One region of the Paenibacillus sp. lzh-N1 genome, then DNA from elsewhere that is predicted to be linked to it. Evidence: predicted binding sites of a transcription regulator. Region 1 holds the regulator's gene; the other holds the start of a gene.

Region 1 (12,540 bases):
AAAACGGTAACAGCCTTCATCGGCCCATCCGGCTGCGGCAAATCAACCTTGCTACGTACGCTGAACCGGATGAATGACATGATACCGGGAACACGTATTGAAGGCACCGTGAGCATCGCAGGTCAGGATATATACGGCGATACCATGGAAGTAGAAATGCTGCGTAAACAGGTGGGAATGGTTTTTCAACAGCCTAACCCGTTTCCCAAATCCATTTATGATAACGTGGCCTATGGCCCGCGTTTGCATGGAATTCGGCAAAAGGACAAGTTAGATGAACTGGTGGAGCAAAGTCTGCGGCAGGCAGCACTTTGGGAAGAGGTTAAAAATTTTCTGAAGCGTTCTGCTCTGAGCTTGTCCGGTGGACAACAACAACGGCTATGCATTGCCCGGGCGCTTGCTGTACAGCCAGATATTTTACTCATGGACGAGGCTACATCTGCGCTGGATCCGATCTCGACGATGAAAATTGAAGAACTGGTTCAAGAATTAAGAGACACGTATACTATCGTCATGGTGACGCATAACATGCATCAGGCAGCGCGTGTGTCTGGTCGAACTGCGTTCTTTTTGAATGGGGTTGTAGTGGAGGCAGCGGATACTGAGACGATGTTTTCCACGCCACAGGATTCACGTACGGAAGATTATATTTCCGGGCGTTTTGGCTAAAGCCAAATTGATGATTATGCGAGAAGGGGTGACTTCGAAATGATACGTAGAAAAGGTTTTGATGAAGGATTAGAAGAACTGAGAGCCGTACTGCGCGAAATGGGTGCACACGTTTCGAAGGCGCTCGATCAGGCTATTGAATGTTTGCAGACCAAAAATACAGAAATGGCCCAGCAGGTAGTCAAAAATGATGCATCCCTCAATACAATGGAAGAAAATATTCTGGATATGGGCTCCAAGCTCATAATTACCCAGCAGCCGGTAGCGAAGGATTTACGCCGGATCATTGTTGCATTTAAAATTTCCAGTGATTTGGAACGTATGGGCGATTTGGCACTTGATATTGCCAAGGTCACACTTCGCTTGGAAGGGCAACAGGCGATGAAGCCGTTGGTAGATATCCCACACATGGCTTCCATTGTTAAAGAAATGATCGACAATGCGATCAAATCCTATTTGGATGAAAATACAGATCTGGCCTACAAAATGGCTAAAGAGGATGATCGGGTAGATTCCTTGTACAGCCACATGATCAGCGATCTATACGCTTTTATGGTAGAAAAGCCAGCAGAGGCTTCACAGGCCATGTTGCAATTGCTTGTAGGACGGTACATTGAACGTATTGGTGACCATGCCACGAATATCGGTGAAAGCACTGTATATCTCGTGACAGGGGAGAGACCAGATTTGAACCAGTAGAGCGATTGGTATATAGCGGTTGTTTCCAACCCAGACTTGTCTTTGAGCAAAAGGCAAATTTGGCTAGGAAACAGCCGTTTTTTTCTGAAAAAGAGTCTTGTATGTTAAGATAGGAAGAGGAATGAGTAAAACGTAAGAACGTTACGAATGCATTGATGAACTTGTGAGGTGCGAAATGGATAAACTCATGCTTATAGATGGTAACAGTATCATATACCGGGCGTTTTTTGCTATGCCGCCATTGACGAATTCAAGCGGACAGCAGACGAACGCGGTGTATGGATTTACGACAATGTTATTGCGGCTTTTGGAGGAGCACAAACCAACACATATCTTGGTTGCCTTTGATGCTGGTAAAATTACGTTTCGCCATAAAGGGTACGAGGATTACAAAGGTGGAAGGGAGAAAACGCCGCCGGAGCTGTCCCAGCAATTTCCGCTGCTGAAAGAGCTATTGACCGCCTTTGGCATTGCCCAATTTGAACTGGATGGCTATGAGGCAGACGATATTATAGGCACCCTGTCCAGAACAGCGGACGAAGCGGGTTTCAATGTGCTGGTTGTGACTGGCGACAAGGACATGCTTCAATTGGCTTCAGACCATGTCACGGTCGGCTTAACCCGCAAAGGGGTTACCGAGGTGGAAACGTACGGACCTGAGCAGATTCAGGAACGTTACGGCTTGAAGCCGCTGCAAATCATAGACCTTAAGGGTCTGATGGGCGATACGTCGGATAATATTCCTGGCATTCCGGGCGTGGGTGAGAAAACAGCGCTCAAGCTGCTGCATCAATATGGTTCAGTCGAAGAGGTGCTGGCGCACACGGATGAGCTGAAGGGCAAAATGAAAGAACGCGTGGAGACACATGCTGACGATGCACGAATGAGCAAGGAATTGGCGACTATTTATCGGGATGTAACGTTGGACAAACAGCTGGAAGATGTAGTTTTCAGCGGGCTACAGGCAGAGACGGCTGGACCAGCTCTGGCGAAACTGGAGTTCAAGTCCCTGCTGGAGCGTTTATCCTTATCGGGCGAGGTTGGCAGTGCTGAAGTTGGCGTAGAGGAAGCCGCGGCAGACGTGACTGTGCTGGATGAAGAGCGTATCAGCGAATTGGTAGAAGTGCTGAATAACATAGATGTGCTGCATGTGGAGACGCATGGTGATAATCCGCATCATGCTGAAATTGTAGGCTTAATATTTGCCGCAACGGGGCGGCAGTTCTTTATGACACTGAATGTTCTACAAAGTGATGCAGCTACCCCTATTCGCGAATGGCTTGCCGATCCTGAACGCAAAAAACGCGGTCATGATTTGCACCGTACAGACTTGGCTTTACACTGGCATGGAATTGAGTTTGCCGGAGCCGAATTTGATGTGCAACTGGCCGGATACTTGCTAGACCCGACAGACGCGAATCAGACGTTGAGTGGACTGGCAGCCAAGTATGGCTTGTCATCGATTCGTCCAGATGACGAAGTGTTTGGTAAAGGAGCTAAATATAAAGTTCCTGACGTGGATGTACTATCCGATCATGTGGCACGTAAGGCAGCGGTGATCGAAGCATTGGTACCCGTGCAGCAGGCGGAACTGGAAAAGACGGAAATGCACAAGCTGTTCCATGAGCTGGAGATGCCGTTATCACGCATTCTGGCGGATATGGAGAAGCAGGGGATTTTGGTGAATGTAGAGGAACTGCGCGCTTTGGGTAAAGAATTTGAAGCCCAGATTGCAACGTTGGTGGGTGAGATCTACAGCATTGCAGGGGTAGAGTTCAATCTTAATTCGCCCAAGCAGTTGGGTGAGATTTTGTTTGATAAACTGGGTCTGCCAGTTATTAAAAAGACAAAAACCGGGTACTCGACCGATGCAGAGGTACTGGAAAAGCTTGCTCCATATCATGATATTGTGCAAAATATTTTGCAATATCGCACCATTGCCAAACTCCAATCGACGTATGTCGAAGGATTGCTTAAAGAAATTTCGGAGAAGACAGGTAAAGTGCATACGTATTTCCGGCAGACGGTTGCGGCAACCGGACGCTTGAGCAGTCAATTTCCGAATTTGCAGAATATCCCGATCCGTCTCGAAGAAGGACGCAAAATCCGCAAAGTATTTGTTCCCTCGGAGCCGGGCTGGTCGATTTTGGCGGCAGACTATTCACAAATCGAGCTGCGGGTGCTGGCTGATATTTCGGATGATGAGCGTTTGAAAGAGGCTTTTGTCCACGATATGGACATCCATACCAAGACCGCATCCGATGTGTTCGGTGTACCAGCAGAAGCTGTAGATTCCGATATGCGTCGTTCCGCAAAGGCGGTCAACTTTGGGATCGTTTACGGGATTAGCGACTATGGTCTGTCGCAAAATTTGAATATTACCCGGAAGGAAGCGGCTCGCTTTATCGACCAGTATTTTGACGTGTTCCAAGGTGTTCGCCGTTACATGGATGATATTGTGAAGGATGCGAAGAGGGATGGATACGTAAAAACGCTACTGGAACGCAGACGATATTTGCCTGAGATTAACGCCAGCAATTTCAACCAGCGTTCGTTCGCTGAGCGTACAGCGATGAATACGCCGATTCAAGGTACCGCAGCCGATATTATCAAGCTGGCGATGGTGCAGATGGACGCAGCGCTGCGTGAACGCAATCTTCGCAGCCGCATGCTGCTACAAGTACATGATGAGCTTGTATTCGAGGTTCCGCCTGAGGAAATGGAGGCGATGAAAGAGCTTGTCCCGGCTACCATGGAAGCTGCATTAAAATTGGCTGTACCGCTTAAAGCGGAAGTCAGCTATGGCAGCAATTGGTATGAGGCCAAGTAAGATATTTCAATGAGCAGATAGTCCCAATTTGACGTTGCTTCCGTTATAATATAGGGTGAGGTGAAGACATCATGCCGGAATTACCGGAAGTAGAAACCATTAAACGAACATTAAACGAGCTTATCGTTGATAAACATATAGATCATGTAACCGTAAATTTGCCGCGTATTATCCAACGTCCCGATGATATCCACGCATTTGCGATGGAATTGGCCGGCCACCGGATTACAGGAGTGGAGAGACGCGGTAAGTTTCTTCGGATTTTGCTGGACGGGCTGGTGCTTGTCTCCCATCTTCGAATGGAAGGACGCTATGGATTGTATTTACAAGATGATCCTGTGGAAAAGCATACCCATGTCATCTTTCATTTTAAAGATGGTACGGAGCTGCGTTATCAGGATGTGCGCCAGTTCGGCACGATGCACTTATTTCCGGCAGGACAGGATTTGCTGGAAAAGCCGCTAAACAAACTCGGTTTGGAACCGATGGACGAGGCTTTTACACCTGAAATGCTGCGTGCCGCTGTTGGAACTCGTTCGACTTCGATCAAGGCAGCGCTGTTAAACCAGTCATATGTAGTAGGCATCGGGAATATTTATGTAGATGAATCGTTATTTAAGGCAGGGATTCATCCGGCACAGCCAGCCAAAAGCTTAACGGATAGTCAATTTCGCATACTGCATGAAGCTATTGTCTCCACGCTGGGCGCGTCGATTCAGGTTGGTGGCTCGTCCATCAAATCATTCGTCAACGGACAGGGCAAAACGGGCGATTTCCAGCATCAGTTGCAAATTTATGGACGTAACGCGAAGCCTTGCATGAACTGTGGTACATTGATCGAAAAATCCGTCGTAGCCGGACGTGGCACACATCATTGCCCGGTCTGCCAGCCTTTGCGCTAAACAGGCACAGTCACCCCAAGCCCATCCCTCTCATATATTGTTCCAAGTACCAATACTGCGAAGGAAGTAGGTTGCTGTAAGGCCCAGCCTTCGCAATGGGAGGGAATTTGGAGTGGCTAATCATTGGGGAGCCCTGCTGTTACTGGCATTTGCGCTAAGTTTGGACAGTTTCGGAGTCGGTGTTACATATGGTCTGCGCAAAATGAAAATTCCACTGTTGTCGATTGCCATCATCTCAGTATGTTCAGGTTTAGTGATCGGCATATCCATGCAGCTCGGCGCATTACTATCTCGTGTCCTGTCCCCTGTATATACGACGGTTTTCGGTGCTGTCATTTTGATCTGTATCGGATGCTACTCTTTGATTCAGGCTCTGCACCGCAAGGAAGATTTGACGGAGGAAGCAGCGGAAGTCCCGGGGAATCTTTGCCTTACGGAACAGGTTGATCCAGGGAATATATCAGCACTTGCGGAGAAAAAAAGTGCAGAGGATGCCAATACAAAGTCTCTAAGCAGCTCAGGAAAAGGCCTACCGAGAGAAACCTCTTTGGAGCTACAGCAAGAGGAGCGAACGTTATTTTCGCTGGAGTTCCGCAAATGGGGGCTTGTTATTCGGATTCTTCGAAGCCCATCTGCTGCGGATATGGATCGTTCCGGCAGTATATCTGCTACCGAAGCGGTTTGGCTAGGTATTGCATTATCGGTCGATGCGTTTGGAGCGGGATTAGGTGCAGCCATGCTTGGTTTTCAGCCCCTGTCTACTGCGCTGGCTATTACGTTATTCAGTGGTATATTTTTGATCGCTGGTATGAGGGCAGGGTTCTTCCTGTCAGCATTTCGATTTATGAAGGCGCTCGGTGTATTGCCGGCATTATTACTCATTATGATGGGCATATTGAAGCTGTTATGAGGTGAAGAGCATGAATATCGGATTAACCGGAGGGATCGCTACCGGAAAAAGCACCGTGTCGGCTCTTTTGGTCGCCAAGGGTGCGCTGCTGATCGACGCAGATGCCATTGCCCGGGAAGTCATGCTTCCGGGGCATCCGGTGCTGGCGGCGGTCATACAGCATTTTGGACAAGCTATAGTGAACAGTGACGGAACCCTGCACCGCAAAAGACTGGGAGAGATTGTATTCGGAGACCCTGTTCAGCGACAGGCACTTAACGATATTACGCATCCTGCTATTCGTGAGGAAATGCGTCTGCGCATGGAAGCTTATGAACGGGAGCAGCCGGACAAGCTTGTTTTGGCAGATATCCCGTTAATGTATGAGTCTGGGCTGGAGAGCCTGTACGAGGAAATTATGGTTGTATATGTACCACGTGATATTCAGCTCCGACGTTTGATGCTTAGAGACGGTCTGACAGAAGAGCAAGCCGAGCTTCGCCTGTCCGCACAAATGGATATCGAGCAGAAAAAAAGTTTGGCTGATATTGTTATTGATAATAGCGGAACACAGACTGAGACGAAGCGGCAAATTGATCAGTTTTGGCAGCGAAAGGGACTTGCATGAACATTTTACGTAAGAAAAGAGTCCTGCTCATTTTGTTTGTCGGATTTGTCCTGATTCTGTTCCTCAACTCCAATTGGATGTCCTGGTTTTACCCGATTCAATATAAGGATGAAATTCGGCAATATTCACAGACGTATGAAGTGGACCCATTTTTGGTGGCGTCTATTATCCGTGTGGAAACAAACTTTAAAACCAGCAAGCAGTCACACAAGGGTGCACTGGGGCTTATGCAGATTATGCCGAATACCGCCAATTGGATTATGGACAGTGCCCAGATTCAGAAGGTCCCGCTGGACAGTGTAAAGCACGAGCCCGGCACCAACATTGAGCTGGGAACCTGGTATCTGCATAACCTGTCTATGAAGTTTCAGGATAATCCTGTGGTCATCGTAGCGGCATACAATGCTGGTCCAGGTAAAGTTAAGGAGTGGCTGGATCAAGGGGTGTGGGATGGCAAAGAAGAGTCCATTAAGCAAATCCCTTTTGGTGAGACACGGCATTATGTACAGCGAGTCATCTACTATTACAGGCAATATACAAAAATTTATAATGAGTTTTAAGTGACAGGTTAATGACAATATGAGCCTTTTCGCTTTAAAATGAAAAAAGCGCAGGACAGGCTGTTTTTAGCAGCCTATCCCTACACTTTTTCGTATTACTTCTTGATTATTACCGAGATTATTGGTATTGACCTGCCAATTGTTGTTCGGCGATCGTTACGAGGCGTTTTGTGATGTAGCCCCCGATCGAACCGTTCTCATAGGAAGTCATGTTGCCTTGGTATCCATCTTGAGGAATGCTGATCCCCAGCTCTTGAGCGATTTCATATTTCATTTGCTCCAGAGCACCGGAGGATCTGCTGACTACCAGGTTGTTGGAGTTGCCATTGTTTCCTTGTGCCATTGTTGTTCACCTCCTCGCGACGTGGTAAACATATTATGATCCGTTTCGACAAAATTATTACTAAAAAGCTTCGGGAATTTATTGGAAAAAGGAAGTGATGAGATTATGAAGTGCCCATATTGTGCCTACAATGGCACGAAAGTGTTGGATTCGCGACCAGCGAATGATAATAAGTCCATCCGCCGCCGTCGCGAATGCGAACAGTGTGCCAGGCGTTTTACCACCTTTGAAATGGTAGAAGAGACCCCACTGATGGTCATCAAAAAAGATGGCAGCCGTGAAGAGTTTAGCCGTGATAAAATGCTGCGCGGTCTCATTCGAGCCTGTGAAAAGCGTCCAGTATCAGTCGAGCAACTTGATCTGATCGTATCTCAGGTGGAGAACGCTATACGCAACACAGCAGCCACAGAGGTGGATAGCCAGCAGATTGGTGAGCTAGTCATGGAACAGCTCTATCCGGTGGATGAAGTCGCCTACGTACGCTTTGCCTCCGTCTATCGGCAGTTCAAAGACATCAATATGTTTATGAAGGAACTGAAAACACTGTTATCCAAAGATACAGACAGCGACTGATCGCTGACTGTATCTTTTTAGGGCCGTGGTGGGAAGAGGATTATATTTTTTTTATAAAAGTATTGACACAGGGTCGAATATTTTATATGATATAGAAGTCGCTTGAAACGTTAATTCATTTACATGTGACGGGGCCTTAGCTCAGCTGGGAGAGCGCATCGCTGGCAGCGATGAGGTCAGGGGTTCGATCCCCCTAGGCTCCACCATAATTTTATATGGACTCTTAGCTCAGTTGGTAGAGCAGTTGACTCTTAATCAATTGGTCCAGGGTTCGAGTCCCTGAGAGTCCATTCTTTAGAAAAAACGGCAGAAATGCCGTTTTTTTTGTTGTTCATAGATCTGTTCCCAGCCTAACCAAGGACAGGTAAGGGTTGAATGAGCGCTTATCGAGTTTGATTATAAATAGCAACCCATTGTTTGTGAGTGTAACTTTGATCGTTGTTTCAACGCAGTTCATATTTTACAAATGAGTTGAGTTCCTTCAAATGAATTTCTAAATGAATTAATAGATTATGCTGAATTGAAATAGCTTTACATGGTGAGAATGTAGCTACTTTAGATATAATCGTAAACGAGGATGGAGAGCAACTGAAGGAGCTTTTGAAAAAAAGAGGGTACATCTTGCAGGATGGGAAAGAAACGACGTCCTATATGAATGTACCGCATGATGTAAAGCTGGAATTACCAAACGGGTTTAGAATTTCGGATGCGAATGAAGTTGCTTCTTTCACTACTCTCTGGTACGACGAGCTAAATAAAATAGGAATACTGGAGCCTGTAGGTACGATACCGAAGTATAGAAAAATGGGGCTTGGAAAAGCCGTTATTTATGAAGCCATAAAAAGAGTCAAGGACAAAGGTGTAGAAAGAATCTTTTCGATGGGGTTTTCATTAGCCTATTCCAAAGAAATATGGAAAAAAAGAATATCATTGTTTAATGCTGACTGACATAATCGGCAAGAATCTTCAGGTACTCACTATTCACCAATTGTCTCGGGGCAAATATGGCTGTTAAGAAGGTTAGGGGCTTGGAATGTGCGATTTGTTCATTCATCATGGAATGGTCAACTTCAGGCAAATGAATGACAGACAGCAGCTCTGGAGATATCTTTTGGCGATATACTCGCTCGGTGTCTTTTACATCTACGTTCATATCTTTTCCAGCCAGAACCAAGAGTACTGGGGATTTTAAGTAGCTTAATTCTTCCGTAGAATCAGAACGAAAATTTTTGCCTATAAAGCTCCATCTTTCTTTGGGAATTATATTCTCAGGATCGGCCATGCTTAGGTACTTTTCATAGGAAGCATGTTTTTTCAGTAGTTGTAGAATCTTTTGGTCGTAGTCCAGTCTCTTTTTAATTTGCTGCGGGCTAGCTCCTTCTTGTTCCAACTCTTTCCTGGTGTTAAATTGCCCTTGTGTAATCCAATTCACGGCCGGCGATACAAGGATGCTGAATGCAATATCATGCTCCTCTTTAACGATTTTCGGAATGACCCAGCCAGCTTGACTGGCTCCCCATAGGCCGATTTTGTGCTTATCAATCATCGGTAAGGTTTTGGCCCAGTCAACTGCATATCGAATCTCCTGTGCCCGGTCCTCCATGCTCTGCTCCAGCCAATTGCCTGGAGCGCCGTTAATACCGGGCTTATTCAGGGATAAGGAAGCATAGCCCTTAGAAGCGAACCTTTCCCACAGTGGTTTGTATCCATCATCATAGGTGTCATTGATTGGACCATCTCCATGGACAAAAACAACCAGTCCAATCTTTCCCGAGTAGTTCTTAGGCAAAGCCAGTGTACCTGTTAATACTCCTTTGGGAGTCGCAATTTGTATTTTTTCTTCCGTCATCTTGTAGGAATTTTGATATAAAACAATCAATATCAAGGCAACAACCAGACCTGCCACAATACCAAGGGTAAGCCTATATGTTTTGTTCAATGCTGTTCTCTCCTCGATTGCAGTTTCGTTCTTTCCAGCTCATTAGATGCCATACAGGCTCCTTGAACCAAAAATGCCGCCAATAATTATATTGGGACTGCTCTATTTCAAACGCTAGATTGTGGTACAAACGAATAGCCTGCTGGTTCTTATGTGCTACATGAAGTGTCAACGCATGGAAACCGGATTCAACCGTAAACTGCTGTGCGAAAGCTAAAAAACGTCGCCCGATCCCCTGATTGCGATGACTTGAGCGAATCGCCAAATGATCTATGTAACACTCATCTATGGCAGGCTTATATTCCAGCGCATGCATGCCTGTCAAAAATTTAAATACATTAAAGCAGCCAAATTGTTTTATAAGCGGAGCCAAAGAAATGAGATTGGCTATAGGAAGTGAAGAGGAGGGAGCCTTCCATTTGAGCGAAAGGACACCAACAACATCTTCGTTCTCTTTGGCGACAAATTGTTTCATAGATATACAATTAGCATTTTGAACCCAAACCTGCATTAATAAACGCTGTATATCTTGATCCTCCAGTGCAACAAGAACTTGAAATTTTGCTTTAAATGATTCCACTAAGAGCTTACATACGGCTTCATGGTCTTGCTCTTGATAAGCAACAATGTCATAGGATTGTGGACTCATGTAACGTCCTCCTGCACATCCGAAATTTGTACTTGAATCTCATATTGCAGCTCGTTGCTGTCAAATATGGATAGATAGGATTTTTCCACCACAATGATTTTGCTTAAGCATTCATACTGGTGCTGGGTCGCATAATGCTCCAGTTGTTGGACTTGGTGTCCTATCTCAGCGTCTTCAGTGGCGGAGAAATGCTTGTAGAGATAGGTACCTTCTTCCAGAATGTAGTCAGCTGTTCCTGATGTCGTTTCATAATATAGCTTCACCTCTCCAGAATCAGATAGATAATGTAGATCATTTTCAAATAATTGTGGCGGGGCAGGCCGCTGCTCAAATAGATTCCTGGCCGTGAGTTCTTGATCACTCTCCAATGCAAACCACAGCTTTAAATGTCGAGTGCCCTGCAGCTTGAGTCGATACTCATTGTTCTGCTGGGTAAGGGTATGATGTTCTTTTAGCACTTTGTGAATAAACTGTTCGAGCAACTTTAAGTTAGCGATTTCATCCTGTACCTTCTGTAACGAATGTTCTAAAAGCTGGTTGTAATCATCGGCAGTGTAGGAAGTCATACATTCTTCAATTTGACCGACAGGGATGTTTAGTTTACGTAGCATTAAAATATGGGAAAGTTGATAAATTTCATGAAGTCCGTACATTCGATATTGATTTTCATCTGTGTATAACGGATAAAGGATCCCCTTTTCCTCAAAATACCGCAGCTGATGTACAGATACATTCATGAGCTGAGCAAGCTGGCTGATCGTTATGTGTTTTTTCAATGATAGGTCTCCTTACTCATAATTGATAATTGAATAACTTCACTATAAACCTTAGGTCAGACCTATGGTCAATAGAAAATATCCGCAGAGTTTACCTCTCGTTCATAACCCGTTATAATCATAAGATTAGTGAGCATAAACCAAATGTTCAGGATGAAGGTTAGAATGGGGAAATCATGTTGAAGACTTTTAAGAAGGTATACATTGAGATCACAAGCATTTGCAATCTTGCATGCAGTTTTTGCCCTCAGACACAACGTGTCAAAAAATTTATTGATCCGGAAGTTTTTCGGAATGTGCTTGATCAGGTCAAGCCGCATACGGATTACATTTATCTGCATGTAAAAGGAGAGCCTTTGCTCCATCCCAAAATTGATCTTTTGCTGGAGAGTGCGCATGAGAAAGGCTTAAAGGTCAACATTACCACCAATGGTACCTTGCTGCCGAAGACCGGACATAAGCTGCTTGGTCAGCCAGCCTTACGGCAGATGAATTTTTCTCTTCATAGTTTCGACGGGCATGAAGGTTCTGTGGATCGAGAAGGTTATTTGGGTCATATTTTCACGTTTGTCAGAGAAGCTGTGAAGCACAATATCATTATCTCCTTCCGTCTCTGGAATCTGACTCAAGATAATTTGACTAATGTGCAGCGTCAGCGCAACCGGGAGACACTGGAGCAATTGGAGCAAGAGTTTGGACTGGATTATCGGATTGAGGAAAAAGTAATACCGGGCAGTGGGGTCAAAATCGCTCCTAATGTATATTTGAATCAGGACTACGAATTTGAATGGCCTAGCCTGAGTGCTCCGGAAGATGACGGAAAAGGCTTTTGTCACGCGCTTCGCAGTCAGGCGGCGGTTTTGGTGGATGGAACAGTGGTCCCTTGCTGTCTTGATGGAGAAGGTGTCATTAACTTAGGAAATGTGCATGAGCAAACTTTTTCCGAGATCGTGGAAGGTGAGCGTGCAAACCGTCTGTACTTTGGATTCTCCAGAAGAGAAGCAGTAGAAGAGTTGTGCCGAAAGTGTGGGTATCGCAAACGATTTGGAACCTAATCATAGAGGTGGAACTTTAAGCGACAAT
Region 2 (12,540 bases), 170 kb from region 1:
GACCCGCTGTATGATCCGAATCGTCATACACGTGTTCAGCCGTTGAACTGGAATGAGGATGGAACACCTAATTTTGGTATTCCAGTGCCAGATGGCGTTTCCGTTAATAACTAAGCAGAATATATGCTAGACGATTGACGTGTCACACAGCGACGCTATAACTTTATAAAACATCGCAGGAAAATGATTTTGCTGCGTCTAACAATAGCAATGAGATATCTTCGGCCTTAGGCTGGAAGGTATCTTTTTGCTTTTGGGAGGGAGAGACGTCTCGGAAACTATGGGAACTTTAAATCAGGTTATGTGAAGCCTAGAACATGTCAAGCGATTAATTGATACAAATGTTTAATATTTTCCACGAGATGGAAGCTACAAATGTATGGTAAAGTGTAGGGTATACAAGATATTTTCCAAAGTCTCCTGTGCATACCGAATCCGAATCACACGAGGTGAGAAAAATGTTACAATCGTTAAAAGCCATTGCTAATTACAGGAAAGAAAGTGATCTGGCCTGGGATACACCGACTTGGCTAAAGCTGCTTGTTTCGGCTGAGGAGCGTATTGTAAATTTGGAGCGCATTCGATCCATAGGTGAGTTAAAGGATGCCAATCCTGTGCTGGACTACGTGGAGCGCACGTTGCTTATTTTGGACGGACTTCCATTGTCATTCTGGGTTAAAGAGCTACTAGAGGATGTATTGGTATGGTCTGAGACAGCCAAAGGAGGCACAGTCCGCGAACGGCTACGCTGGCAGCATGAGGGCATTAATTTATTTGTACATAATATTGGCTCCTCCCAACTGTATGTCAGACAGGCTCAAGCAGAGTCCCCTGCCTACCCGCGCAACAGCATGACCCGAATTTTGATTGAGACGCATGGATTGATCGGACAGTATATACGGGGAGAAATACCCTTTGCAGAAAATCGACTGCTGCTCGAAATCACTCGTAAGGGCTGGCTGAGCTCGGAGGAATTGGAGCTTGTATTACGAGCACTAAACGAATGCATTATCGCCGGTGTAGATCCTGCATTATGGGAACAAGTACGCGGTGAAGTGGAGCAGCTAATCGGCTGGATTGCCTGGGATAACGCACCTGTAGTCTGGAGTGTAAAGGAGCGACTGGAGAGATTGCGGTCGGTTTCGATTCATGAAGGTGAGCCGTTTGAGCAGGCTTACGCCGAGCTGGAGTGGGAGCTGAATGTAGAGAAGGCGCTGGCTCCGCTGGAGAATCGTACACTTTGGTATGTAGAATCAGCTTTGCAGGATTTTTCACTTCAAGAACTGGTTAAGGTATTTTTACTCACATTGAGGGATGGCACAGGGCAGGAACAGCCTGCAACGGTACGGCATATCAGTTTTGAATCACTTATGAATACGATGTATTATGACTATCGTGGTGTTAAGAAAATTAACGTATACAAAAAACGAATGATAGAAAAATATTTAAGCGCACTGTCTTGGCAGGATATCACAAAAGGAAAACGGAAGCATAATCCTCATTTGAGTGTAATCGTGGAGCATAAGGAGGAGCTGCCAAGTACCGTGTTTTTTAATTTTGTATTTTCATCAGCTGCTGAAAAATTGATCGACTTTTGTATTGAGGCAGAAAAGACGCCTCTGTATGACAAAGCAGTTCTGCTGCTGTTTGATCTGTTCGGATTACGGCGTGATGCTTATGATCGCTTTCACAATGAGGAGACGTACCTTACAGATATGAACCAGACCGCAGATTTCAAAAGGGTCATTCTGGATTACGTTACTGGAACCCGTATACTGGATATCGGACCCGGCGGGGGCGTACTGCTGGATCTGATCGAGCAGGAAAGACCAGACTCCAAGCCGTTGGGTCTTGATATTTCTGTGAATGTGATTGAGGCTCTTAAACGCAAAAAGCAATTGGAGCACCGTCGTTGGGATGTCATCAAAGGTGATGCGCTTCGACTGGAAGAATTTGTGGAAACGGAGAGCATGGACACGGTTATTTTCTCTTCGATTCTTCACGAGCTGTATTCCTACATCGAACGAGATGGAAAAAGGTTCAATTCACAAACAGTGGAGGCTGCTTTGCAAAGCGCCTATCGTGTACTTGCACCCGGCGGACGCATTATCATTCGTGACGGTATTATGACCGAACCAGTAGAGCAGCGCAGACGCATTCGATTTTTGGAGCCGGACGGAATGGAATGGCTGATGCGGTATGCGCAGGATTTTGCGGGTCGCCCCATTGAAATAGAGCGTATAGGTGAGCATGAGGCTGTTTTGCCGGTAAATGATGCAATGGAATTTCTATATACCTATACATGGGGAGCGGAAGCCTATGTGCATGAAGTGCAGGAGCAGTTTGGTTATTTTACTCCGTCACAGTATGAAGAATGTATTCGTAACACACTTGGTTCACAAGCGATTATCCGGGTGAGTCGCCACTATTTGCAGGAGGGCTATGCCGAAGCGTTGTCCAGTCGTGTTGAATTCATGGATGAGCAGGGACAGCTGGTTCCTTTGCCAGACAGTACCTGTCTGATCGTGATTGAGAAGCCAAATCATAGGGATGAAGCAACTAAATGATTTTAATTTGAACAAGAGAATGCCTTCTGAGGTGTGCCAAGCGCACTGGGAAGGCATTTTTTTAGAAAACCAATGGAGGTGCGTTCATGTCCAAGCAGGTAGTGATATCCGAATATAATCCGCAGTGGGTAGCAGAGTATACACGAGAACGAGCAAAAATGATAGAGGCCCTCGGAGACGTATGTGTCGGCGTAGAGCATATTGGCAGTACATCCGTTCCTGGTTTGGGAGCCAAGGCTATTATCGACATTATGGTTGGAGTAGAAGATTTGGCGATTATTCAATCCGAACAGCGAGAGCGTTTACTAGGTATTGAATATGAATATGTACATAAGCCGGATTTTCCAGAGCGAGCTTTCTTTCGCCGTGGAGAATGGGGAGCTGGGACCCATCATTTGCATATTTACAAGTATAAAGGAGAACATTGGGAAAACCATTTATTGTTCAGAGATTACTTGAAAGCGCATCCTGAGAGCCTGCGAGCGCATGAGACTCTAAAAAAAGATTTGGCGCATCAATTCAAACATGACCGCGCAGCGTATACCGAAGCCAAGGGACCTTTCATTCGGCAGATCGTTGAGCAAGCGAAGCTTGAAACACAAAAGCAGAGACAAATGGAATTTTAGTACGCATGGACAAGGTGGAGGTATGATGAAGAATATGATGCTTGATGCACAGGTAACGCCGAATGGTTTAAAAGAGAGAATGATGCTGCTGTCAGCGCTGGATATTATATTGTCTCCAGAAGATTGGTTACGCACGTATCGTATGCAGTCTGAATGGTCTGGTGATGTGTGTCTGGGTGAGGTGAACAACGGCGCTGGAGATACGATTCATATGCTATGGACACGTGGAGGTGTGTTGTTGAAGGGTTTTGACCACGAATCCCCTGTAAGTCCTCATGCAAGAGACGAATATGAGGTCTGGCCGGGCATGTACGACGGTGTGCCTGATGATATGATGGAGCTTTTGGAAGATGAAGCGCTAGAGAAAGAGGACGTTACCTTTTGTATGTGGAGGGAAGCGGGAGATAAGGAGTGGCGTATGGGCAACACGAACTTTCCTGAGGGATATGACGATGGCTCATCCTTTTTGCTGGGGAAAATTATAGTTACACCGGAGGAATATCAGGATTGGGCTGAAAGTTACTATGAGCTGCCGATTTCTCTAGGGGTGGTAAGCCAGATTTTCAACGGCGTTCCGATCACTGCCCAGATGATCTCTGCGCTTCATCCACAGCGTAACGTTACGGAAGTGGTAAAGGAGCTAAAACAGCTTGGCATTCAGGTGCATGAAAGCTAAGAATGCAGATTTGTTTTTCTTGACAAGTTTTGTATATAATACAGGAGAAATGGCTGGGTTAATCACCTCGAATTAAAGGAGCTGTGTTGAAGATGTCCAAACGTTTGATTCCTTACATCACGCTGGATGGAAATGCACGAGAAGCAATCGAATTTTATGAAGAGGCATTGGATGCCCAACTGCTTTTTATTCAAACCTTTGGGGAAATGCCGGAAAACCCCGATTTTCCCATTCCCGCAGAGGTCAAGGAACGTGTGGGACATGCTACCCTTAAAGTAGGTGAGACAGAGCTCATGTTTTCTGATACCTTTCCCGGCTCACCGTTTAGCAGCGGGAATCAAGTGAGTATCTGTATTACAACCGATAGTGTGGAGCAAGCTAAAAAAATGTTTGATGCTTTACAGCAAGGAGGACAGGTGGGAATGCCTTTGCAGGAAACTCATTTTAGTCCAGCTTATGGGAATGTAACAGACAAGTTTGGTGTCACCTTTCAAATGTTCACAGAAGCTCGATCGTAGTAAATAGAAAACGGCCCGATCCGCTACTATAGCGATCTGGCCGTTTTTTTGCGTGCATGTCCTTCGTCTGAAAAATAAATATACATACATAAAGGTATGGGGAGTGTTTGGATCTCTTTTTTCACGTATAGCTTAATTCCTAAAATAATTATTTTTATTATTGTTGAAATGGAAATAAAAATATATTATATTATGTTGTTAATGCACCAACGGGTGGGAGGACAGTCCATGAACAAAGAAGAACAGGTCATAATGGGTTTCAGGGACTTATATAACAAGATGGTTTGGCTCAATAAGGATAAGATGGAAGACAGTCTTAAAGGTTATAAGTCTTCTGAAGTACATTGCATGGAATATATTGAAAAAAATGTAGATTCCAACGTGACAACACTTGCGGAGTCCCTTTATATGACTAGCGGTGCCATAAGTAAAATAACTAAGAAGCTCATAAAAAAAGGCCTTATCGAAAGCTACCAGAAGCCGGATAACAAAAAAGAAATCTATTTTAGGCTTACTGAGCAAGGGAAAGTAATCTATAAAATCCATGAGGAACTGCACAAAGAGTTTCAAGAGCGGGATAAAGCCGTATTTGAGCAGGTAACTGATGAGCAATTTGACAGTATGCTTAGCTTCATAGATAAGTATAGCAGGCATTTGGATGCAGAAATAAAGAAAAAGGGTAACGATATTAAGTCGAAATAAAATTTGAATAATGAAAATCAAACCACAGGCAGCCGGGCTCTATTGAGAACGGACTGCTTTTTTTATTGTTTTTTTTTTTTTTTTATTTCCTGGGAAGGAAAAATATGATACGATAATTTTGTTTCCCGGGAAGGAAAATCGCAACTTTTGAGGGGAGAATTGAAGTGTTCAAATTTAGATCACATAATCAACAGACCACAGAACAAACCGTAGATAAACACGCTTTAATATTCGGCCTTATCTCTGTGTTTCTTTGCGGAATAGGCTTCAGTATCATAACACCTGTCGTCCCATTCTTAGTGCAGCCTTATACAAGCAGTCCAGAAGAACAAGCCTTAGTTGTTACGCTGCTGACCTCTGTTTATGCATTTTGCGTGTTTTTTGCGGCTCCCGTACTTGGAGCTTTGAGCGACAAATATGGTCGTCGTCCATTGCTCTTAATATGCCTTTTGGGTTCCGTAATCGGGTACTTAGTTTTTGGTATAGGAGGAGCTGTATGGGTACTATTTGCTGGGCGCATCATGGAAGGTATAACAGGTGGGAGCATAAGCACGATCTTCGCATATTTTGCAGATATCATTCCTCCAGAACAGAGAACTAAATACTTTGGATGGGTGAGTGCGGTTGTAGGTGTCGGCACGGTCATTGGCCCAACCCTAGGCGGATTACTTGCCAAGTTTGGTTATTCTGTACCCATGTATTTTGGAGCAATAATCACTTTATTGAATGTTGTTTATGGATTCTTTTTTATGCCGGAGAGCCTTGACAAGAAACATAGACTGAAAGAGATCACCTTTGTAAAACTGAATCCATATACACAGCTTGCAAACGTACTTTCCATGAAAAACTTGAAAAGGCTACTTGTCTCAGCGTTCTTACTCTGGATACCCAACGGATCTTTACAGGCAGTTTTTTCACAATTTACAATGGATACCTTCGGTTGGAAGCCTACATTAATCGGACTTATGTTCTCGATTATGGGATTCCAAGATATCATTTCACAAGGTTTCATCATGCCAAAGCTCTTGATAAAACTTAGTGATAAACAGATAGTAATTCTGGGAATGGTCTCGGAGATTATAGGCTATGGTCTCATTGCGCTATCTGCTTTGTTCTCATTCTATCCACTTATTATCGCTGGAATGTTTATATTTGGTTTTGGCGATTCGATCTTTGGACCTTCATTTAATGGAATGCTCTCCAAGTCTGTCAATTCTAGTGAACAAGGAAGGATTCAAGGAGGTAGTCAATCTATTCAAGCTTTAGCAAGAATGATTGGACCTATCATTGGAGGTCAAATCTATGTATCATTTGGTCATGCCGCACCCGCTTTTATGGGTATGATTCTTATAGCGGTGGCCATACCAGTTTTATATAAGAGAACGCATGCAAATATGTAAACTACCGCTCGAAGCTTTCCGTAACCACCTGCATAGCAGGTAGTTTTAAGAAAATAATAGGGTTTCAGAACTTAGGAATAAGTTCTGAAACCCTATTTGTTTACAGTCTGAGCCATCCGCATGTGGATGGCTCTTTATAGTATCGCCTTGCTAAATTCATTTTACGTATGTGTACTTATACGCCAAAGTTAAAATCATCATCTGTTAGCGGCTCTACATTCATCGCCCGCACATAGCCGTTTCCTTTTTTAGAAAAGAAATCGTGCTGCTTGGTGTGGGTGCTGATGCCGTTGAATACAATGGGATTGACTTCTTCTTCTTCAAAAAGTGGATCAAAGCCCAGGTTCATCATGGCCTTGTTGGCGTTGTAGCGCAAGAAGACTTTAACATCGTCTACAAGTCCAATAGGGGCATAAATTTGCTCGGTATACTGTTCTTCGTTATTGTGCAAGTAGCGCAGCAAGCCTACCAGCGTCTGGTAGAGATCGCGTTGTTCTTCCTCGTCCAGTTCCGCATAAATCTCCTGTGCCAGTACACCTACGTAGACACCGTGTATACTTTCGTCCCGCAGGATCAGATCGATAATTTCCCCGCTGCATGTCAGCTTGCCCTGACCCGCCAGATAGAGAGGGTAGAAGAAGCCGCTATAAAACAAATAGCTTTCTAATAGCACCGACGCAGCCATCGCGAGATACAGGTCTTTCGGTGTGTGAATGTTCATATAATACTGACGAATGGTTTCAGCTTTCGTTTGGAGATGCGGATTTTCTTCCACCCAGCGGAATACACCGTCAATTTCTTCCGTGGAAGCCAGGGTTGTAAAGATGCTACTGTACGACTTGGCATGAATTTGCTCCATCATCGCCATAAAGCTTAATACCGCTTTGCGTTGCAGTCCGTCCACATGCTCCATAATTTGCGGCATTCCCACGCCGCCTTGAATGGTGTCCAGCAGGGTCAAGCCACCCAGCACCTTCATGTAGGCTTCTTTTTCAATATCACTAAGGGTTACCCAGGACATTTTATCGTCAGACAGCGGAATTTCATCATCCGTCCAAAATTGCATAATATTCTGGTTCCAGAACATCAGTGTGAAATCATCGTCCGAGCGGTTCCAGTTTACAGCTTGTATACCTGTCATTGTTAGCATTCTCCCTTCAGCTTGCGAGATTCCCTGGAAACACACATGAGAGGTTACCGGAGAGTCATCGTATGCTTGACATACGGAAGCTGTATCCGCGAGGGTCTTGTTCAATCCTGTAAAGGCCTGAACCACGCGCTGGATACAGCTTCTAATGCCAAGCATTCATATCTATTCAAAATCTCATTTTATTCTATAGCTTGTTACCATGTATGCATTAGATGGAGCAAGTGAGGCACTCTTCCACAGACAGTTTTTTGGTACGTGTGTAGTATAACGATTTAAGTCCTTTATGTGCGGCGTACAGATAGCAACGTGCTAACTGACGCGTAGTCACGTCACTGTTCACATGAAGCACAGTCGAAATTCCTTGGTCCACGTGAGGCTGGATTTCAGCAATCAGATCAAGCACTTTGAATTGATCCATTTGATAAGCGGATTTGTAAAAGAATACATTATCCTTTTGCAAATACGGCATTGGATAGTAAGTTGTTGAATTCGCATAGGTACGAGTTTCAATCTGTTCGACAATCGGCATAACGCTGGACGTTGCATTTTGAATATACGAAATGCTGGCAGTGGGAGCAATCGCCATACGGTAGGCGTGATACAGACCGTTCTTCATGACGTCTGCTTTAAGTGTGTCCCAGTCTGCTTGAGTCGGAATATAAATATCCTTGAACAGTTCTTGCACACGTGCCGTTGTCGGACGATAATCTGTGTTCAGATATCGGTCAAAATATACACCTGTCGCATAATCCGATTCCTCAAATCCATAGAAGCTTTGTCCGGCTGCTTTTGCGATTTCCATACTCTTTTCGATGGAATGATAGTTCATCGTCATGAAGAAGGTACGGACAAAATCCTTCGCTTCATTGCTTTCATATGCAATCTTGTTCTTGGCAAGGTAGCCGTGCAGATTCATGACACCCAGACCAACGGAATGCATTTCACGGTTCGCTTTCGCAACACCTGGTGCATTAGCCACTTGGGTCATATCGCTGACCGAAGTGAGAGCAATCATACCCTCGTGAACGGACTCGCGGATTTTGCCGTGCTCCATCACATTTACAATGTTCAGGGAAGCCAGGTTACAGCTTACATCCCGGCGAATAATATCCTGTTGTCCATAATCGGCAATCTCAGAAGTTTCCTGTAGCTGGAAGATTTCCGTGCACAGGTTTGACATTTTGATTTGGCCCACGTTTTTAAGAGCATGCGCATGATTTGCGTTACTCTTATTCATAATATATGGATAGCCAGACTCCAACTGAATCATGGCAATTTTCGTCAGCATATCACGTGCACTCATCGCTACTTTTTTCTTTACTCGATCGTCGGCGAGCAGTGTGTCGTACATTTCATCCAGATCCATGTCGTCCAAATGCGTTCCATAAGCCTTGAACACACTATAAGGTGCAAATACATGCAGAGGTTCATTATCTTGAGCCAGCTTGTAGAAGCGGTTTGGCACCAGCAATCCGATCGAAAGTGTCTTGAGACGTACTCTTTCATCAGCATTAATTTTTTTACTATCTAGGAACTCCAGCACGTCCCATCCGAAAATGTTGTAATAGGCAGCGCCAGAGCCTTTACGTTGACCCATTTGATCCGCGTAGGAGAAACCATCTTCCATCAGCTTCAGCACAGGCATAATGCCTTTTGCTGCGCCTTCTACACCTTTAATCGCCTCACCGCGTGACCGCAGCTTCGACAGGTTAACCGCCACACCGCCGCCAATTTTGGACAATTGCATGCAAGTGTTCAGTACATAGTTGATTGAGTTCAAAGAGTCGTCCATTTCGAGCAGGAAACAGGACACCAATTCCCCACGGCGGCTTTTGCCAGCGTTCAGGAAAGTTGGTGTAGCTGGCTGGAGACGTTGCTCCATCATCGAGCGGGACAACAGGCGGGCCGTATCGGCGTTGCCGCGTCCCAAATGCAGGGCGACAGCAGCCACCCGGTCAGGGTAGTGTTCCAGGTAGACTTTACGGTCATTACTCTTCATTGCATAATCGGTATAAAACTTGGATGCTGCCATATAAGAAGGAAATTTAAAATTATAGCTATGAGTGATATGGAAAATATCGTTGATTTCATCAGCCGTATAGCTGTTATAGAAATTTTCGTAATAATCATTCTCAATCATATACAGCACTTGAGCAGCTGTGTCAGCAAACTTCAAACTCCGTTCTTGAACTTCCTTCATAAATTCTGCTACGGCCTCTTGGTCCTTTTCCAATTGGAAAAAGCCGTCTGTATCGCGTTTCATCAACATGTTGTTCAATTCAATATGCCGCAACTCGGCTCACCTCCTGTTTAAAACGCTCTACATCTCCGAACGTTCCAGATAATTCAAATTTGCTAATCACGGGGACATTATAATGGTCAGCAATCAAATCCGCACTTTTGGCAAATTTGTCACCCCAGTTACGGTTGCCGCTTGCAGCTACACCAACAAGGTTTTGTGCATTTTTTTTCAAAAATGAAGATACCCTCTCAGGTATCTGTCCAAACCCGGTTGTATATGTAATGAGTACGTAAGGTTCTTCTATAGTCATTTGTTCCTCAATCTGAACAGCCGGAAGCTTGAGCTTGTTTATAAATCTTTTTACATTGCCGGTCTTGGAATCATAAGCAATCAGCATGGTGTGCAACCTCCTTAACAATTAACGAAAAAAAGAAAACGGCATTGCCAAGAGACCCATTATAGCTGTAATCCCTTGCTGGCTGCGCCATTTAAGATTTTTGACTCTATATTTACATGTATTTTCATACCTTTATCTTCAAGATATCGGGCATAAATACGTTTTTTACACTATATTTAGAGTACATTCTCTATTTTATATCTATATATAGTTTTGTCAATCGGTCTAGAGAGGCTCAGAGGACCTAGATCCGGTGTAAGTCCAAGCAGGGTGCGGAAAAGAGCGAAAGAACTTTTTTTTCGTAAGTATGTTAAAAAAGTATTGGAGTTTTTGAGGCTGGAGATGTACGATTTGTCAATGGGCAATAGAATGTAAAATTTACATTTTACTGTAGAAAGGATGAAGTGGATGGAAAGTGGTTTTATGGAGGGGGTGAACGTAAGGAGCTGGAGGTGAAGGATAGGGACTTCGGAATGATTGTGATCGGAGATCGCGGGGAGGTTCATTATAAAGGTACACGTTTTCTGGAGTTTGTGAGATTAATGGGAGCGTAAAGAGATGGCGAGGTGTTAGCGTATTACCAGAACAAATACATATAGGGAGGAAGCTGACGATGCCACATATCATTGGAGCACGAATTGTTTTAAGAGAGTACCGTCAGGAGGATATACCTGATATCCGAAGATGGGTCAATGACCCGGAAATCACACATGGTTTAAGCGACGTATTTATCTATCCGCATTCACTGGCTAATAGTGAATCGTTTGTACAGATGATGATTGACGGCAACTCTGAGATCAAGGGCTTTATCATTGCTCATAAAGACACATTGGACTATATTGGACAACTCGATTTATTCAAAATCAACTGGGTGAATCGGCATGCCACCCTTGGGATTGTAATCGGGCGTGACGGTGACCTGGGCAAGGGCTATGGGCGGGAAGCAATCCGGCTGATACAAAAATTTGCGTTTCATTCGCTGAACCTGCATCGGCTGGAACTGGAGGTGTATGCGTTCAATGAACGTGCATATCGTTGCTATCTGGCATGTGGCTTCAAGGAGGAAGGGCGGCTACGGGAAAAGCTATTCAGGGAAGGACAGTACTATGACATTATTCAGATGGGAATGTTGCGAAGTGAGTATGAGGCTGTAGAGAAAACAAAGGAATCCTGAAAGTGAGGCCACATAAGCTATTTTACTCCGTCAGCTTTCTGCAATTTTTTATGAGTGAAATCACGGGAACTACGCTTATTCTATTTCTATTAGCTAAAGCACTTTCTCTGCAAAGTGCGAATTTCTTGCTGGTTGTATTCTTTGTAAGTATTTTTCTGTTTGAAATACCAACAGGAGCTATTGCAGACAAGTATGGAAGGAAAATTTCTGTTGTTCTGGGGCTTTGTTGTTTTCTAGTCTACAGTGTGTTGTTCGTTTGGGTAGATCACATGTGGCTGCTTGTGTTCGCACAAGTCTTTGGGGGTCTGGCAATATGCTTGCAATCAGGCTCGTTGGAATCCTGGGTTGTGGAAAACAGCGATAAGCCGATGGAAGTTCTTTTTACAACCTCTAACAGTATACAGTACATTTCGGGATTTATTTGCGGTCTGTTGGGGGCCTTCCTCGCAGCTTTTAACTATTCACTTCCCTGGGCAGCCAGCATTGTATCTATTATCCTATGTATATTTCTATGCTGCTTTTATATGGATGAGAAGAATATTACCCATCGAAAAGCATCAACTACTCACATTAAAACGATTATCGGGGAAAGTGTCCGTATCGGTTTTGAAAATAAGTCGATCTGGATTGTGTTTATCATTGGTTTATTTATCAGCTTTTCAAACTCGGCGGGGAATACATTTCAACAGCCACGTCTGGTCGGTCTTTCTGAACAAGGGATTTGGATTATGGGATTGATCAAGGCAGGTTATTCACTATGTATGACTTTGGGAAGCTATCTGGTTCGAAAGCTAGGCGCCCGTTATAGTGATGTACATATACTCATGTATGCTTGCGGGATGATTGGGATATGGCTCATTTTAGCGGGTGCTTTCAACACGTTTTATCCTGTACTGCTTACCTTTTTTATCTATGAAATTGGGCGAGGGATGTATCCGGTTGCCAAACAAATATTTCTGAACAAAAGAATATCTAATGAGTATCGTTCAACACTGCTATCTCTGGATTCTGCCATTTCCCAACTAGGCATGTGCATAGGTTTAATCGTGACAGGCATCGTAAGCCGTAATTTTACCAATCTTGCTTCA

Evidence for each region. The regulator NrdR, encoded in region 1, represses ribonucleotide reductase genes. The targets are predictions, from matches to a motif close to AACACNATATATNGTGTT.
Region 2: a site for NrdR is predicted at 10,445-10,462, ahead of nrdI (class Ib ribonucleoside-diphosphate reductase assembly flavoprotein NrdI). Genes of this name have one in related genera too.

What each region holds. Positions count from the first base shown of each region.
Region 1 covers NZ_CP025696.1:5,563,540-5,576,079, reverse strand. The annotation lists gene pstB (phosphate ABC transporter ATP-binding protein PstB) at 1-669, shown strand, start outside; gene phoU (phosphate signaling complex protein PhoU) at 709-1,368, shown strand; gene polA (DNA polymerase I) at 1,544-4,198, shown strand; gene mutM (DNA-formamidopyrimidine glycosylase) at 4,270-5,100, shown strand; gene C0638_RS24750 (MntP/YtaF family protein) at 5,213-6,010, shown strand; gene coaE (dephospho-CoA kinase) at 6,021-6,617, shown strand; gene C0638_RS24740 (lytic transglycosylase domain-containing protein) at 6,614-7,177, shown strand; gene C0638_RS24735 (alpha/beta-type small acid-soluble spore protein) at 7,296-7,520, opposite strand; gene nrdR (transcriptional regulator NrdR) at 7,626-8,093, shown strand; tRNA gene C0638_RS24725 (tRNA-Ala) at 8,224-8,299, shown strand; tRNA gene C0638_RS24720 (tRNA-Lys) at 8,311-8,383, shown strand; gene C0638_RS24715 (GNAT family N-acetyltransferase) at 8,715-9,041, shown strand; gene C0638_RS24710 (alpha/beta hydrolase family protein) at 9,028-10,032, opposite strand; gene C0638_RS24705 (GNAT family N-acetyltransferase) at 10,016-10,681, opposite strand; gene C0638_RS24700 (helix-turn-helix domain-containing protein) at 10,678-11,457, opposite strand; gene C0638_RS24695 (radical SAM/SPASM domain-containing protein) at 11,634-12,512, shown strand.
Region 2 covers NZ_CP025696.1:5,395,811-5,408,350, reverse strand. The annotation lists gene C0638_RS23895 (glycoside hydrolase family 43 protein) at 1-114, shown strand, start outside; gene C0638_RS23890 (class I SAM-dependent methyltransferase) at 459-2,567, shown strand; gene C0638_RS23885 (GrpB family protein) at 2,654-3,193, shown strand; gene C0638_RS23880 (hypothetical protein) at 3,216-3,869, shown strand; gene C0638_RS23875 (VOC family protein) at 3,962-4,387, shown strand; gene C0638_RS23870 (MarR family transcriptional regulator) at 4,616-5,089, shown strand; gene C0638_RS23865 (MFS transporter) at 5,254-6,489, shown strand; gene nrdF (class 1b ribonucleoside-diphosphate reductase subunit beta) at 6,665-7,630, opposite strand; gene nrdE (class 1b ribonucleoside-diphosphate reductase subunit alpha) at 7,848-9,932, opposite strand; gene nrdI (class Ib ribonucleoside-diphosphate reductase assembly flavoprotein NrdI) at 9,919-10,278, opposite strand; gene C0638_RS23845 (DUF2500 domain-containing protein) at 10,683-10,832, shown strand; gene C0638_RS23840 (GNAT family N-acetyltransferase) at 10,892-11,452, shown strand; gene C0638_RS23835 (MFS transporter) at 11,455-12,540, shown strand, end outside.